DNA from 2 places in the Asticcacaulis sp. P2_B1 genome. Region 2 is predicted to be linked to the other one. Evidence: predicted binding sites of a transcription regulator. Region 2 holds the regulator's gene; the other holds the start of a gene.
What was found. The regulator HrcA, encoded in region 2, represses chaperone genes, less so after heat shock. The targets are predictions, from matches to a motif close to GTTAGCANTCNNNNNNNNNGANTGCTAAC.
Positions count from the first base shown of each region.

Region 1: the regulator HrcA is predicted to act here: its motif matches at 3,549-3,577, upstream of groES (co-chaperone GroES).

Region 1 is NZ_JBFUDD010000002.1:205,481-213,541, forward strand. Features, by position in the region: gene AC1DX3_RS05325 (hypothetical protein) at 1-298, shown strand, start outside; gene AC1DX3_RS05330 (SRPBCC family protein) at 659-1,096, opposite strand; gene groL (chaperonin GroEL) at 1,498-3,150, opposite strand; gene groES (co-chaperone GroES) at 3,225-3,515, opposite strand; gene AC1DX3_RS05345 (serine hydrolase domain-containing protein) at 3,798-5,174, opposite strand; gene AC1DX3_RS05350 (hemerythrin domain-containing protein) at 5,337-5,882, shown strand; gene AC1DX3_RS05355 (hypothetical protein) at 5,976-6,275, shown strand; gene AC1DX3_RS05360 (hypothetical protein) at 6,466-6,837, shown strand; gene AC1DX3_RS05365 (DUF1349 domain-containing protein) at 6,918-7,604, shown strand; gene AC1DX3_RS05370 (DNA polymerase beta superfamily protein) at 7,601-8,061, shown strand, end outside.
Region 2 is NZ_JBFUDD010000002.1:684,742-692,802, forward strand. Features, by position in the region: gene dnaK (molecular chaperone DnaK) at 1-336, opposite strand, end outside; gene AC1DX3_RS07460 (dienelactone hydrolase family protein) at 663-1,607, shown strand; gene AC1DX3_RS07465 (M28 family metallopeptidase) at 1,646-3,010, opposite strand; gene purU (formyltetrahydrofolate deformylase) at 3,091-3,969, opposite strand; gene grpE (nucleotide exchange factor GrpE) at 4,250-4,861, opposite strand; gene hrcA (heat-inducible transcriptional repressor HrcA) at 4,896-5,957, opposite strand; gene AC1DX3_RS07485 (hypothetical protein) at 6,124-6,357, shown strand; gene AC1DX3_RS07490 (hypothetical protein) at 6,421-6,789, shown strand; gene rph (ribonuclease PH) at 6,908-7,624, shown strand; gene AC1DX3_RS07500 (helix-turn-helix domain-containing protein) at 7,687-7,890, opposite strand; gene AC1DX3_RS07505 (DUF2975 domain-containing protein) at 7,887-8,061, opposite strand, start outside.

The sequences.
Region 1 (8,061 bases), 480 kb from region 2:
CCTGCATTATCGTCTGCTGGTCTCGACGGTGATTATCGTGATGCTGCCGGCGGTCTTTCGCGCCTTGCAGTACCTGCCGATTTTCGACTCGCTAGGCGCGATTATCGCGCCGAGTTTCTGGATCATGGAGGCGACCTGTATCGGCCTGATCGTTTACGACTATGTCGTCCACAAGAAGACCTTCGCGCCCTATTGGCTGACCCTGGCCTTGTTTGTCGTCCTGCAGGTCAGCTATCCGTATGTGACCGGCTTTGCGCCCTATATGGCGCTGATCCGCGTCATGGGTTATCCGGGGTAGCGGCCTCGCAAAGAGCCTTGATGATGGGCAGGGTGCCGCCCCAATAGAGATGGGCGTGGGGCGCTATGGACGGTTCGGCGAAGTCGCTCAGGGTGACGATTGCGACGTGTTTGAAGGCGGATAAACGGGCTTTGGGACGGGTTTGAGGCTCTTCAGGCGCCTTTGTAGCCATCAAAGGCGGCGAAAATGGCCAGAATTGCGGGGGGTAATTTTGAACAAGGGCGGGTCGAACATGGTGTTTTGCAGCCCAAGTCGGAAAAAGTTCATCCAATTCTGTCCAATTATTTGGCCAATTAATTGGGCGGCTTTGCGCAGTTTCTGCTGTCAGTCATACCCATCCGTCATCGACCGCACGGACAACTAATGCTCGCACAAGGCCTTGATGATGGGCAGGGTGCCACCCCAATAGAGGTTGGCATGGGGCGCTATGGAGGGTTCGGGGAAATCGCTCAGGGTGACGGCCAGGAGGGTGGTTTCGGCTTGCGGTGTCAGGTCGAAGCGGACCGTGGTGTAGTTTTCCGGCAGGTCGGCGAGGCGCGAGGCTGAGAGTGTGCTCCAGTAGGCGTATTGGAAGGTTTTGTCGGCGTCGAAGATTTGGATGATGCCGTGGTTTTCGAAGTCGAGACCGTGAAGCGTGCCGCGCATCAGGATGGGGGCTCCGGGTTGCCAGTCGGAGATGATGGTCAGGGGTTCGTCAGACATCCAGCGGGTGATGAGGTCGGGCGTGGTGAGGACGGCCCAGATGCGGGACGGCCGGGCGTTGATGGGGATGGATTTGGTGATTGCGTCGTGTGTCATGGCTTTTAAATGACCCCTCCGTCACGGACTTTGCGCGAAGACGCGCAAGCGCCGCGCTACCTCCCCACGCAAGCGTAGGGAGGAGAAGGTAGGATGATTCCAGATCTCTTACTAAGATCAAGGGCGCGTTGTGACGCTTAAGTGGCCCCCTCCGTCGCGGACTTCGCCCGAAGGCGGGCGAGCGCCGCGCCACCTCCCCCGTTTCGCACTGCGTGCTCACAAGGGAGGAGAAGGTAGAATGATTCCTGGTGTCGCAAGCAAAAAGAGCGGGTCTTGCGACCCGCTCTTCCTGATAATATGCGGAGATTTTTGCAGGGCTTTGCCCGAAAAAATCATCTCGATATGGAAACTTGGGGAAAAGTACACTGAGGCCAAAGGCCGAAGGACTTTTCCCCAAAGAACTAGAAGTCCATACCGCCCATGCCGCCCATGCCGCCACCGTGGCCGCCGCCCATGGCTTGGGGAGCGTCCTTCTTGGGGGCTTCGGCGACAGCGGCTTCCGTCGTGATCAGGATGCCGGCGACCGAAGCGGCGTCTTGCAGCGCGGTGCGGACAACCTTGGCCGGATCGATGACGCCGTCGGCGACCAGATCGACATATTGTTCGGTCTGGGCGTTGAAGCCGAAAGTGGCCGATTCGTTGGCCAGGACGGCGTTGACGACGACCGAACCTTCGACGCCGGAGTTTTCAGCGATCTGACGCAGCGGCGCCTGGATGGCGCGGCGAACGATGTTGATGCCGGCGGTTTGGTCGGGGTTGGCGCCTTCGAGACCGGCCAGGGCCTTGGTGGCCTTCAGCAGGGCCGTACCGCCGCCCGGGACGATGCCTTCTTCGACGGCAGCGCGCGTGGCGTTGAGCGCGTCGTCGACACGGTCCTTCTTTTCCTTGACTTCGACTTCGGTCGAGCCGCCGACGCGGATGACGGCAACGCCGCCGGCCAGCTTGGCCAGACGTTCTTGCAGCTTTTCCTTGTCGTAGTCCGACGTGGTTTCTTCGATCTGCTTCTTGATCTGACCGATACGCGATTCGATGTCGGCCTTGTCGCCGGCGCCGTCGACGATGGTGGTGTTTTCCTTGGTGATGGTGACCTTCTTGGCGTGGCCGAGCATTTCCAGGGTAACGGTTTCCAGCTTGATGCCGAGGTCTTCGGAGATCACTTCGCCCTTGGTCAGGACGGCGATGTCTTCCAGCATGGCCTTGCGGCGATCGCCGAAGCCAGGGGCCTTGACGGCAGCGACGCGCAGGCCGCCACGCAGGCGGTTGACGACGAGCGTGGCCAGGGCCTCGCCTTCGACGTCTTCAGCGATGATCAGGAGCGGACGGCCCGATTGGACGACGGCTTCGAGGATCGGCAGCATGGGTTGCAGGCTGGAGATCTTCTTGTCGAAGACCAGGATGTAAGGGTCTTCGAGGACCGCTTCCATCTTGTCCGGGTTGGTGATGAAGTAGGGCGACAGGTAGCCGCGGTCGAACTGCATGCCTTCGACGACGTCGAGTTCGGTTTCGGCGGTCTTGGCTTCTTCAACCGTGATGACGCCTTCATTGCCGACCTTTTCCATGGCCTTGGCGATCATTTCACCGACTTCGGTGTCGCCGTTGGCGGAAATGGTGCCGACCTGGGCGATTTCGGCGTTGGTCGTGACCTTCTTGGAGGTCGCCTTGATTTCGGCGACGACGGCGTGGACAGCCTTGTCGATGCCGCGCTTCAGGTCCATCGGGTTCATGCCGGCAGCAACCGACTTCATGCCTTCCTGGACGATGGCCTGGGCCAGGACCGTGGCGGTCGTGGTGCCGTCACCGGCCTTGTCATTGGTCTTGGAGGCGACTTCGCGGATCATCTGCGCGCCCATGTTTTCGAACTTGTCTTCCAGTTCGATTTCCTTGGCGACGGAGACGCCGTCCTTGGTCGAGCGCGGGGCGCCGAAGGACTTGTCGAGGACGACGTTACGACCCTTGGGGCCCAGCGTTACCTTGACGGCATTGGCGAGGATGTTCACGCCGCGCAGCATTTTTTCGCGCGCGTCGGAACCGAACAGAACTTGTTTGGCAGCCATGATATGGATTTCCTAGAATTTCAAATTGTTGAGAGTGGGGTCGCGAAGGCCTGCTTCGCCAAGACGCCCAATTCTTACTTGGTCAGAACGCCAAGCACGTCGGATTCCTTCAGGATCAACAGGTCTTCGCCGTCGATCTTGACTTCCGTGCCGCCCCACTTGCCGAACAGGATGCGGTCGCCGGCCTTGACGTCGAGAGCGACTTGTTCGCCCTTTTCGTTACGGGCGCCGGGGCCGACGGCGACGACTTCGCCTTCCTGCGGCTTTTCCTTGGCGGTGTCGGGGATGATGATGCCACCCTTGGTCTTGGATTCTTCTTCGACTCTCTTGACCAGAACGCGGTCGCCTAACGGGCGAAAGCTCATTGGGTTTTCTCCATTTTGTTTTGAACAGGTGTTGTTAGCACTCAGCAGCAGCGAGTGCTAACGTGCGCCGGAGATAGGCTCGGCGGCCGTCAGAGTCAAGGGAGGGGGTGTCTAAAAAACCGCGAAGCGGCATCATTAGAGGGAAATCCGCCGTCGTTGGCAGCGGCCATGATTTTTCGTGTTTTTCGTGCTTTTCGTGGTCAAAGCCTTTGCGCCGGTGCGGTAGCCCACCAAGTCAAGATTTGGCCACGAAAAGCACGAAAAACACGAAAATTAAGGGTTTTAACGTGGGGAGACGAGGAACTGTTCGATCTTGCCGTCGCTGGTCAGATAGACATTGAGCGCCAGGGTCTTGCCGCCGGCGGTCAGGCGGTAGGTGCGGTGTTCCATGCCGCCGCGGTTGCCGCTGCGGTTGAGGGCGAAGGTTGACGGCGCGCCGAGCGGCCCCAGGCTGTCCTTGAAATCGGCGATCGTCTGCGGCGTCAGATAGGCGTTGAAGTTATCGGTAAAGTCGGCGCGATCGACATTGCCGGCCTGGAGGCCTTCGAAGACAGTTTGCAGGCGGGCGTCGACGCCTTGCGACGGCATCATCAGAAAGGCGATGCGGTCGGCGGCGTCGAAGGCGGCGCTGCCTGACATGGAGTTGGTCAAGACCACGATGGCCAGGCCGTCGTCGGGATAGATGCGGTTCTCGCTGATATAGCCGGCGCCCTCGCCGTCGTGTTCAATGAGCGTGTGGCCGTTGGTCTTGCTGACGAACAGGCCCATGGCATAGCCGGTATCGCGACCGCTGTTGAGCTTGATCGTGTCGAACTCGGTCTTGTACGAGTCGGGCTTGAGCAGGGATTGTTTCAGCAGGCTGATATCCCATTTGGCGACGTCTGCCGCGGTGAGCCCCAGGAAGGCCGAGCCGTAAAGCCAGCCCTTGCCGGCTTCGGGGGTCAGGCGATTGGCGGCGAGCGCGCGGCGTTCGTAGCCCAGAGCATCGGGCGCCACCAGATCCTCAGCCGAGATATCGACGGCGTCGCTGATACCGACGGGTTTCAGGATGCGGTCGTTGACGAAATCGAACAGAGGACGGCCGCTGACCTTTTCGATGATCAGGCCGGCGACGATGTAACCGGTATTGGAATATTGCCAGTCGTCTCCCGGCTGGTAATCGAGCGGCGCACCGGCATAGCGCGCCATGACGGCCTGCGGCGTCGTCGGTTGCGTCATGGGCAACATGACGTAGTCCTGCGGCCAAAAGTCGGAATAGCCCGAAGTGTGGCTGAGCAATTGGCGGACGGTGATCTTGTCGGCCGAGGTCAGTTCGGGGAACCATTTCGAGACGTGGTCGTCGAGCGATAGCTTGCCGTCTTCCACGAGAAGAAGTGCCGCCGCGGCGGTGAACTCCTTGGACACCGAAGCGATCTGGTAACGCGTCGCCGGGGTGGCGGCCAAAGCGCTCGACATGTCCGCCTGGCCGAAGGCTTTGGCGTAGACGATTTCGCCGTCTTTCACCACGGCGACCGAGGCCGACGGCGCGCCACTGGCGGCAATCGCAGCCTGCACGGCGGCGTCGATTTTCGCGCTTTGGGTGGCGTCAAGGGGCGCGGCATGCGCGGCCGTGGTCAGGGAAAAGGCGGCGAGGCCGGCGACGACGAGCTTGAGACGCATGAGGATCCTCGTAAGAGCGGTGACGTGGTCTAGCATGGCGCCGGCGGCCGAGAAAGGGCTCACGACCTATCGAAAAATTACAAATTAGCAACTGAATCGCACGGCAATGCGATAACGAAGCCGGTACCTTCAGCTCCAACCAGTTGTTCAAGGGAGCCAGTCATGGGCAAGTCCGACGCCATCGCGATTTTGAAAGAAGACCACCGCCGGGTGAAGGGGCTGTTCGGTGATTTCGAAAAGGCCGAAACCCAGCGCGAAAAGGCGAAGATCGCCGCGGAAGCCATCATGGAATTGAAAATCCATACCGAGATCGAGGAAAAGATCTTCTATCCCGTGGCCCGCAAGGCGCTCAACAAAGCCCTGGGCAAGAAGGATTCAACCGATATGATGAATGAGGCCGACGAGGAGCACCACGTCGCCAAGCTGTTGATCGCCGAGCTCGACACCATGAAGCCCGGCGACGACCATTGGGAAGCCAAGTTCACCGTCTTGTCCGAGAACATCCTGCACCACGTCAAGGAAGAGGAGGGTGAAATGTTTCCGGAAGTGAAGAAGCTCGACCTTGATCTTGACGCCCTGGGCGCCCAAATGTTGGAGCGTAAGGAAGAGTTGAAGTCTTCCGGCGTACCGACCTTCGCCGAGCAGACCCTGATTGCCGACCACGGCATCGCCGATTCCCCGGCCGACGCCACCCGCGAACTGGCCTGATGCGGAATTCCGGCCCCACCTGTTGATCCGAGTCAAATCCGAGTTCGCGTTATTTCCTTAATCTGAGCCACATTCATCTGAGAGGACACCCCCATGTTATCGACCAAAGCCAAGGCCGCCGCCGACAAGATCAAGTCGTTCAGCGAAGAAGACGCCGCCTCGCTGGCGGAAACCATCAAACACGAAGTCCAGCACGCTACCCACGTGCTGACCGAACGGGCCAAGGAAGCCGAAGCCAAGGTGCGTGCCTTTGCCGACCACGCCGGCGACGATATCAGCCGTTACAGCGGCAAGGCCAAGGCCAAGATCGAGGAAAACCCGGTCCCCGCCACCTTGATCGCGCTCGGTGTCGGCTTCGTCCTGGGCGCCCTGCTGATCCGCGGCCGCGACTAAGCCTCTTACACATCCCGGTAAAGCAAAATGCGTGCAAAGAGCCTTTGCGCGCATTTTGTGTTGCAGGCTGCAAAATCGCGCTCGCAAATATGTCATTTGTGCGTCGAGAAATGTCTGCTACAGTTACGGTTAAGACGGTGCTACCGCGGCTAGGCTGTAGCGCAACCTTATGTGCAGGGCGCGTACGACTATGGAAAGACTTCGAATCTCGCAACTGATCGGGTTGGGCGTTATGCTCAGTCTGGTCGCCGTGCAGATGACGGCGGATGTCGCCAAGCTGAGTGCCGAGATCGCGTCGGCGGTGCGCTTCCTGTTTACGGCCATGACCATGATCATGGTATTCCGCCGCCACCCCAAGGCCCGCGCCGCCATCGAAGCCACGGGCTGGGTCGTTATCGGCAGTATCGGCCTCGATTTTTACCTGCACCACCCAATTCCGCGCGTCGAATTCGCCCAATGTGCCCTGGGCACCCTGCTCCTGCTGTCATCCTTCATGATGCGCCCCGTGCGCCGCCAGCGCTGCGATGTCGGGCAAAAGCCGACCATGACCGGCGGGGCATAAGCCCTCTCGACACCTCCTCTCAATCCATGCCACTTAGCGGCTTGCCGGCGTGCCTGTTTGCGCTGTGAGGAGGATCGTCGATGGGTAAGATGTTGGCCGGACTGGCCATGGTGGCCGCTTTCGGCCTGGCGCCACCGGTTATGGCGGCCGATACTGTTACCTATCCCGCCAACAGTTTGAAGGCCATCGCCCAACCTCTGCAGGGGCGTCTGGCGCTCGGCCGCGCCGATATGACGCCGGACAGTCTGACCATCACCGCACTCAAGGGCAGCGACTTCTACACGCCGGGCGATGGCAGCGCCGCCAGTCTGTCGGCGCCGCTCGTGCTCTTTCCTGTCCACGGCGATTTTATCTTCTCGGCGCGCGTTACCATTGCGCTCGGCGCCGATTTCGACGGCGCGGCCCTGATGGTCTACGCCGACGAGACGCACTGGGGGAAGCTGCTGCTGGAACGCTCGCAACCCGGCATAGACGGCGTGACCTCGACCATCACGGCGCCGCACGGCGACGATGCTTATCACGTCATGCTGGCGCCCGGTCAGCAGGCCATCTATCTCAAGATCACGCGCCAGGGCGACACCTTCGCCTTCTATACGTCCAACGACGGCAGCGCGTGGAGCGTCGCCCGCGACTTTACCCTGGATACAGCCCTGCCGGTCATGGCCGGGTTCGAAGCGCAGTCGCCGCTGGGCAATACGGCCACTGCGCGTTTCGACCAGATCCGGCTTGAGTCCAAAACCCCGACCGATTTCTGGCACGGGGAATGAAAACCATTGTCCGCATGACGTTTGGCTCGCACCTATACGGTACGGCGACGCCTCAATCCGACCTCGACGTCAAGGCCGTCTACCTGCCCGAGGCGCGCGACATCCTGTTGCAGCGGGTCAAGGCGGCCGTCACCGGTCAGCGCGACAAGGCCAGGGGTGAGAAAAACACCGCTGACGATGTCGACTTCGAAGCCTATTCGCCGGCCAAGTTCCTTGAGCTGCTGTCGGAAGGCCAGACCGTGGCGCTCGACATGCTGTTCGCCCCGCCGCAGATGATGTTGGATCCGCCGCACGCCGTGTGGGGCGAGATCAAGGCCCTGGCGCCGCGCCTGTTCAGCCGCAAGACCACGGCCTTTGTCGGCTATTGCCGGCAACAGGCGCGCAAATACGGCGTGAAGGGCGAACGGCTGGCGGCGGTGCGGATGGCGCTGGACGGCCTGATGGCGATCGAGGCGCA
Region 2 (8,061 bases):
CGGCGAATAATCCTTGCCATGGGCCTTGACCCAGGCGTCGCCGGTCGCGCCCTTGACGATTTCGAAGGGCACCATGCCCTTGTCCTTCTGTACCATCGGGTCCGTATAGGGACGGCCGATCAGGCGCTTGATGGCGAAGAGCGTGTTCGAGGGATTGGTGACGGCCTGACGCTTGGCGGGCTGGCCAACCAGGCGCTCGCTGTCATCCACGATGGCGACCACCGAAGGGGTCGTCCGCACGCCTTCGGCGTTCTCGATCACCTTGGGGTTCTTGCCGTCCATGACGGCCACGCAGGAATTGGTCGTACCTAAATCGATACCGATGATTTTAGCCATGGGTCTAGTTCTGCTCCGTTAAGGCGAATGGTGCTTGGCGGCCTTATGAAGGAAGCGCCGCGAATGTCCATCCCCGTTAAGATGAAAGTTAATGGAATTTCAAGCCCCCTAAGCGGTGGGATGCCTGAAAGCTGTAGCGGATATGGGATATTCGACCGGGTACGCAAGGGTAATGATCGCAATTTTTTAAAGGGTATATTCGGGTGCGCGCACCCTGGACCCGTAAATGGGAGAGCAACCCGAAACTCTCTGCCTCTTGCCTTGCTATAGCTTTGAGGTACAACAAGCCTCTCAGGGGAAAAAGCCATAAAAGCTGGAGACAAAACATGGCCGACACGCAATTGCCGCTCACCCGTCCGGAAGGCGCCCCGCCGCATGATTTTCATCTCAGCCGCCGCGGCCTGACCACCGGGCTTTTCTTTGCCGGCTATGCCCTGTCGACCGGACCCGTCAATGCCCAGGCCATCACCACCGATGCGAACGGTCTGATCGCCAAGGACCTGACCATCCCGCCCCTGCATCCCGAAGGCGATTACCTGATCCCGGCCTATATCGCCGTGCCGAAAAAGCCCGACGCCTATCCGGTCGTCATCGTCGTCTCCGAAGTCTTCGGCTTGCACGACTATATCCGCGACATCTGCCGGCGCTTTGCGCATCAAGGCTATTGCGCCATCGCCATCGATTTCTTCGCGCGCAAGGGCAATGCGGCGGCGGCCCAGGACTTCGACACGGTCAAGGCATTGGTCGAAGCCGCCCACTATCCACAGGTCATGGCCGACATCCAGGCTCAGATCGACTGGCTCGCCTCCGAGCCCGAGATCGGCCAGAAACACACCCTGTTCGGCAGCAAGCGCTTTGCCGACATGTCGCGCGTTGGCATTACCGGCTTCTGCTGGGGTGGCTCACCCGTATGGATGGCAGCGGCCACCATGCCGCAGATCAAGGCCGGGGTCGCGTGGTATGGCCGCCTCGAAAAGCCGGCCAATACCGAATTCATGGGCGATGAAGACCGTCCGTGGCCCATGGATATCGCCGCCTCCCTGACCAAGCCGGTCCTGGGGCTCTATGCCGATGGCGACAAGGGCATCCCGGTGGCCTCAACCCAGCGCATGAACGACGCCTTGGCGGCATCGCACAAGACGCCGTCGCATATCGTGCTGATGGAAGGCACGCAACACGCCTTCTTTGCCGACTACCGCGCCAGTTATAACAAGGCCGCCGCCGAAGTTGCCTGGGCCAGCTGCCTGGATTGGTTTGGGCGATACCTGTAACCTACTTCTACAGTCTTACTTCTTCTGCTTCTACAGTCTTACTTCTTCTGCGGATTGCCGCCGGGCTTCCATGACGGCTTGAAATCGCTGTTGGCCAGGTAACGCACCGGCTCGATCAAGGACTGGATCGCCTGGGTCATGAACGGGATGTCGAGGTGGGCCAGGTCGTCCGACGGATCGTGATAGGTCGGCGTCACCGCCCAACCCGAAATCGTGTGGGCGACGATACCTTGCAGAGCCAGGGAATAGTTGTCGGAACGCTCGAAGAAATGCTGATCCGGGTAGATGTCGGGCGCCACCAGGGCACCATGCGCCTTCAGGGTCTCGCCCAGATCGGAGCGTTCGAAGCCGGTCATCATCATTTCGCCCTCGGCCATCTTCGGATCGTGGGCGCCGATCATTTCGAATTCGAGATTGGCGACGATATCGGTCAGGGGAACGGGCGGATGCATGCCGAAATAGGTCGAGCCCAGGCCGCCAATTTCCTCGCTGCCGTAACCGACGAACAGGATACCGCGCTTGGGTTGGGCGCCCGCGCTCAGGGCATGGGCCACTTCCAGCACGGCCGTCGTGCCCGAGGCGTCGTCATTGGCGCCGTGCATGATGGTGCCGTCCGGCTTGACGCCGAGGTGGTCCATATGGGCGGTGACCAGGATAACGCCGGCCTTGGGATCGCTGCCCGGCAGATAGCCGATCGTATTGGTCGTCACGGACTTGACGAAGGCGACAGCGCCAAGGTCGAGCGTCACGGCCGTACCCGGCGCGGCCGCCAGTTTGTCGAAGGCTTCGGCCGACAGGATGGCGCTGTCGGTCGGCGTGCCTTCCGGCGGCTTGTCCTCAAGATAGCTCGAGACGCGTGTCGACCCGCCGACCCGGCTCAGGAGCGCTTGCGCCGCCTCGCCGTCACGGAACAGAACCAGCTTGACGCCCTTGGCGCGGGCCGCGCGCAGCCAGTTCGACGCCGAGGTCGTGCCCGTGGCGTTGATCAGCAGGACATCGCCGGCCGGCAGGTTGGCGGGATCGTCGGACGTCACGACCTGGATCGTTCCAGAAATATTGTGGGCGGACGACACCAGAAGCGTCAGGCCCTTGCCTTCGCCGATCGACACGCCGCCGGCGCTAAGGTTGGCCTGACCGGTCAGTTTCGGCGTCACGACCCAGGCGGTTTGCTGAAAGCCGGTCATACCGGGCGCGAATTGCAGACCATAGCTCTGGAACTGCGCGGCGACATAGGCGGCGGCAATGCCTTCATCCGGGGTGGCGCTGCCGCGGCCGCGTAGGGCGTCGCTGGCGAGAAAGGCTTCGTGGGCGGCGACCCATTGCGGCTTGACGGTCCATTCGTCGGCGGCGGCCGAAGTGGCAAACACGGCGGCCACGGCAAAAACAGACACAAAAGACCGCATGACACGTTCCCCCAAATAAACTGATCTCGTTTGTTACGGTTGAACGGGGGCCTCGTCAACTGTACCCGATGCCCCGGGTCTTAGCTGAACACCACCGTCTTGGAGCCGTTGATGATAACGCGGCGCTCGGCATGCCAGGTGACGGCGCGGGCCAGGACGCGGGCTTCGATATCCTGGCCGATGGCGACCAGTTGTTCCGGCGTCAGGCCGTGGTGGACGCGCTGAACGTCCTGCTCGATGATCGGGCCTTCATCGAGGTCCGAGGTGACATAGTGGGCGGTGGCGCCGATGATCTTGACGCCGCGGGCATGGGCCTGGTGATAAGGCTTGGCGCCTTTGAAACTGGGCAGGAACGAGTGGTGGATATTGATGCAGCGGCCGGTCAGACGGCGGCTCAAATCGTCCGACAGTATCTGCATGTAGCGCGCCAAAACCACCAGATCGACCTCATGATCCTCGATCAGCTTGACGAACTGCGCTTCCTGTTCGGCCTTGTTGTCCTTGGTCGCCGGCAAACAGACATAGGGCACGCCGTTCCATTCGACGAAGGAACGCATGTCTTCATGGTTCGACATGACACAGGCGATATCGACCGGCAGCAGCCCGGAACGCCAGCGGTGCAGCAATTCGTAGAGGCAGTGACCGAACTTCGACACGGCGATCAGGACCTTGGGCTTGGCCGACAGGTTGAAGATTTCCCAGTCCATCGAAAAGCGGTGGGCGATCGGCTTGAAGCCGTCGCGCAGGGTCGTCATCGGCGGCATTTTGGCGCCGGCCTGTTTGAAGACGACGCGGACATAGAACATGTCGCCGAGCGCATCGTTGAACTGGTTCGATTCGACGATCGAAATGTCGTTGTCGTAAAGATAGCCCGATACCGCCGCGACGATACCGCGGGTATCGGGGCACTTGATGATCAGGACATAATGGGCGGGGTCGAATTGGGTCGTGTCGAGCATGATTTTCGCTATAGCAGCAAAAGGTTGAAAAAGTGGAAGGTTTCAGCGGAAAGTAAAATGCCGGGGCAACTGCCTATGGTTAAATTGGCGACGACCCGCAAGATATAGCGGTGAACAAAAGCCAAACACGGCGATGTCGCTGATTCGGTGCCGATTCGTTTCCGCCCCGTTCGGCCGAATCAAGAAAACGTGTTTACCTTTGCGAACGCGTTGGAAAACACGCACGAAAAAGCCCCCGAACCGAGGTCCGGAGGCTTTCATGTTTGTGGCTCGAAAGACCTTATTCTGCCTGGGTGTCAATTTTGGCGCCGGCGTCGCTGTCGGCGCCGTGGGCATAACCGTTCGGCTGAGCAGGAGCGGCGCCCGCCGTCTTGGCGGCCACGGCGACCATGGCCGGGCGAATGACACGGCCGAAGAGCTCGTAACCGGCCTGCATCACCATGATGACCCCGCCGCCTTCGACGTCGGTCGAGGGCTGTTCCATCACCGCCTGGTGCAGGTTGGGGTCGAACTTGTCGCCCTTCATCGGCGCGATCTTCTTGACGCCGTTTTTCTCGAACGCGCCGGCCAGTTCCTTTTCGGTCATGTCGATGCCGGCGACGAAGTTCTTGAACGCCGGGTCGGCAATGTCCGCCGGCACGGCCGACAGAGCGCGCGTCAGCACGTCGGCGACACCCAGCAGGCTATTGGCGAAGCGTTGGATGGCAAAGGCGCGCGCATCGTTCATTTCGCGTTCGGCGCGGCGCTTGATGTTCTCGGCCTCGGCGGCATAGCGCAGCGCCTGTTCCTTCAGCGCGGCGTTTTCAGCCTGCAGCTTTTCCAGTTCGGCGTTCAACAGCGCATCGGCGTCCTGCTCCAGATCGACGCCTTCGTTTTCGGTCTCTTCACTCATCTCGAAATCCAGTCCTCATGACAATAGGCCGAGGCTACTCCAGCAATCGGCCCAAAATTCTGGCGGTGTAGTCCACAAGTGGGATGATGCGGGCATAATTCAACCGGGCGGGTCCGATCACGCCGATCGCACCCATAACCTTGGCCGCACCGCTCTTCTGGTTCACCATGTACGGCGCTGCAATAACAGCCGATCCCGATAAAGAAAACAGTTTCGACTCCGATCCGATAAAAATTCTCACCCCTTGCGCGTCCTTGACGTCGTCGAGCAGGTCGATCAGCTCTTCTTTCTGCTCAAGATCCTCGAACAGCGAACGCACACGCTCCAGGTCCTCATGGCTTTGCGTCGCCTCCAGCAGGTTGGCGCGTCCGCGCACGATCAAGGCCCGGCGCTCCTTGTCGCCGCCCGACCAGATGGCCAAACCGTCCTTGATCAGGGTGGCCGCGGCCTCGTCGAGCTTCAGCCGCTCCTGTTCCAGTTCGGCCTTCAGCTCGACCCGCGCCTCGGACAATGTCCGGCCCTTGAGATGGGCGTTGAGATAGTTCGACGCTTCGACCAGGACCGATGGCGTCATGCCGGGCGCCAGTGCCATCAGCCGGTTTTCCACCCGGCCGTCGTCGAAGACCAGGACCGCCAGGGCCTGCTCCTTGCTCAGGGAGATGAATTCGACGTGCTTGACCCCCGCCTCGAAGGACGGCGTCATGACGACGCCAGCGCCGCCGGCCAGGCCCGACAACAGGTTGCTGGCCTCGCGCAGCGCGCCATCGAAGGTCTGGCCCTTGCCGGTCAATCGCGCCTCGATATCGCGTTTGGCGTCCTCGCCGATATCGCCGATCTCGAGCAGGCCGTCGACAAAGAGCCTGAGGCCCTGATGCGTCGGCAGCCTGCCGCTGGAGGTATGCGGCGCCGATAACAATCCGAGATGCGCCAGATCCTGCATGGTGTTGCGGATCGAAGCGGGCGACAGATGCACACCGTTGCGCGACACGGTGCGCGATCCGACAGGCTCACCGGTTTCGAGATAGGTCTCGACGACATGGCGGAAGACGTCGCGGGCACGCTGGTCCATCTCGCTCAACGACGCGCTGGAACTCATCAGACCTGACAGGGAGGGCGGATATTTCATCACATGATAAGTGTAGCAAAGCTTTGACGCCGGCAACAAGCTTAAACCGTCCTTAACCCTGTCCTCTAACAAAGACTTAAACGCCGCGCGGTACTCTTAAGACATGACCTTTGCAAAACGCCCCCTCATTTGGAAATTGGCCGCGGCCCCCGTGCTGCTGGTTGCCGGCGCCTTCGCCCTGCGCGCCTTTATGACGGGCGTGACCAACCTGTTGTTCGCGGCGTCGGACCATTGCAGCGCCTATGGCGCCTGCCTGCCGGGCGGCTGGCTGACTCTGGGCGCGGGGACCGCGGCCCTTGTTATCATCGTCACCTGTGCCGCTCTGTTGCTGGCGCCGCGCAAAAGCCGCCGGACCCGCTGCCCGGCCTGATTGGCCGTCTTGAATTTGCCGCAAAGCGCGCTAATTCTGTCGCGATTGCAACAGGGGTTCGTCATGGCTGGTTTTAAGATTCTGTCTCTTGCCGTCGCGCTCGGCGTCATCGCCGCTTCCGCTGCCGTCGCCGAACCTAAAGCCTATGTCTATACGCCGCCGGCGCCCGAGGCTGTGACCTCCGCCTTGCAAAACCGCGCGACCGGCTTCGACACCACGGCGCCCAACCCGACCCTGGCCGACGCAGCGGTAACGCCGATCGACAATCGCCCGGGCCTGATTCGCCCGGCCAGCGAACTGGCCACCGCCCAGCACCGCGACGATGATCATCGTGGCTTCGCCTGCGTGGACGATAAGTGCAAGATCAGGACGCCGGTCTATAACAGCGAAACGCCGATCCAGCGCGAACAAGGTTTGCTGGGCCGTAACTAGCCGCCGGTATAGGACCAATTTTTCGGTTCCTCTCGACGACGTGACCTGATAGGTCAGGGGCCATCTTATTTAAGGTTGCCCCATGTCCCAGTTCGACGCCCTCGCCGCGCTCAAAACCATCCGTCCGTCCAATCGCCAGCCGGATCAGTTGCGCGCCGTGACCATCGAGACGGGCGTGACACGTTATGCCGAGGGCTCCTGCATGGTTACCTTCGGCCACACCAAGGTCCTGGTCACCGCCTCGCTGGAGCAGGGCGTGCCGTCCTTCCTCAAAGGCAAGGGCCAGGGATGGGTGACGGCCGAATACGGCATGCTGCCGCGTTCCACCCATACTCGTTCGCGCCGCGAAGCCGCCGCCGGCAAGCAATCCGGCCGCACCCAGGAAATCCAGCGTCTGATCGGCCGCTCGATGCGCGCCGTCGTCGACCTGAAGGCACTGGGCGAACGCCAGATCACGCTGGATTGCGATGTCATCCAGGCCGACGGCGGCACCCGTACGGCCTCGATTACCGGCGCCTGGGTCGCGCTCAGCATGGCGTGTAACAAACTGCTGGCGGACAAGCTGATCACCACCAACCCGATCACCGACCAGGTCGCCGCTATCTCGTGCGGCATCTTCAACGGTACGCCGGTCCTCGATCTCGACTATGATGAGGATTCCAACGCCGAAACCGACGCCAATTTCGTTATCACCGGCACCGGCGATGCCGTTGAAATCCAGGCTACCGGCGAAAAACGCGGCTTCTCACGCGACGAGTTCAATACGCTGTATGACCTGGCGATCAAGGGCGCGACAGAACTGTTTGAGCTGCAGAATCAAGCGCTAAGCAAGTAAAGGCAAAGTGGCACCAACGCTTGCGAACGCTATAGGTTCGGTGCGCTATACCTTTGATCCCATTAGTCTTCCTCATAGACCAGGAGATCGCCGGGCGTACAGGACAGCGCCTTGCACAGGCAATCCAGCGTCTTAAGCCGTAACGCCATGGCCTTCTGGTCGCGCAACACTTCGAGATCGCGCACGCTGATCCCCGTTCGGTCGGACAACTCCACGATCGACAACCGCTTTCGCGCCAGGGCTTCGGCCAAACTCAAACGGATCATATGGTTAAATCCGCTTCCTGGCGTAGGCGCGCGCCTTCCTTGAAGACCTCCGCCAACACGAACACCACCAGGACCGAAAACCAGGTCGTTACCGCCCGCAGGCCGTAGACCGACTCGAACGGCAGGTGAAAGACCTTCTCGGCGAACACCCGCACGATATAGCCGAAAATC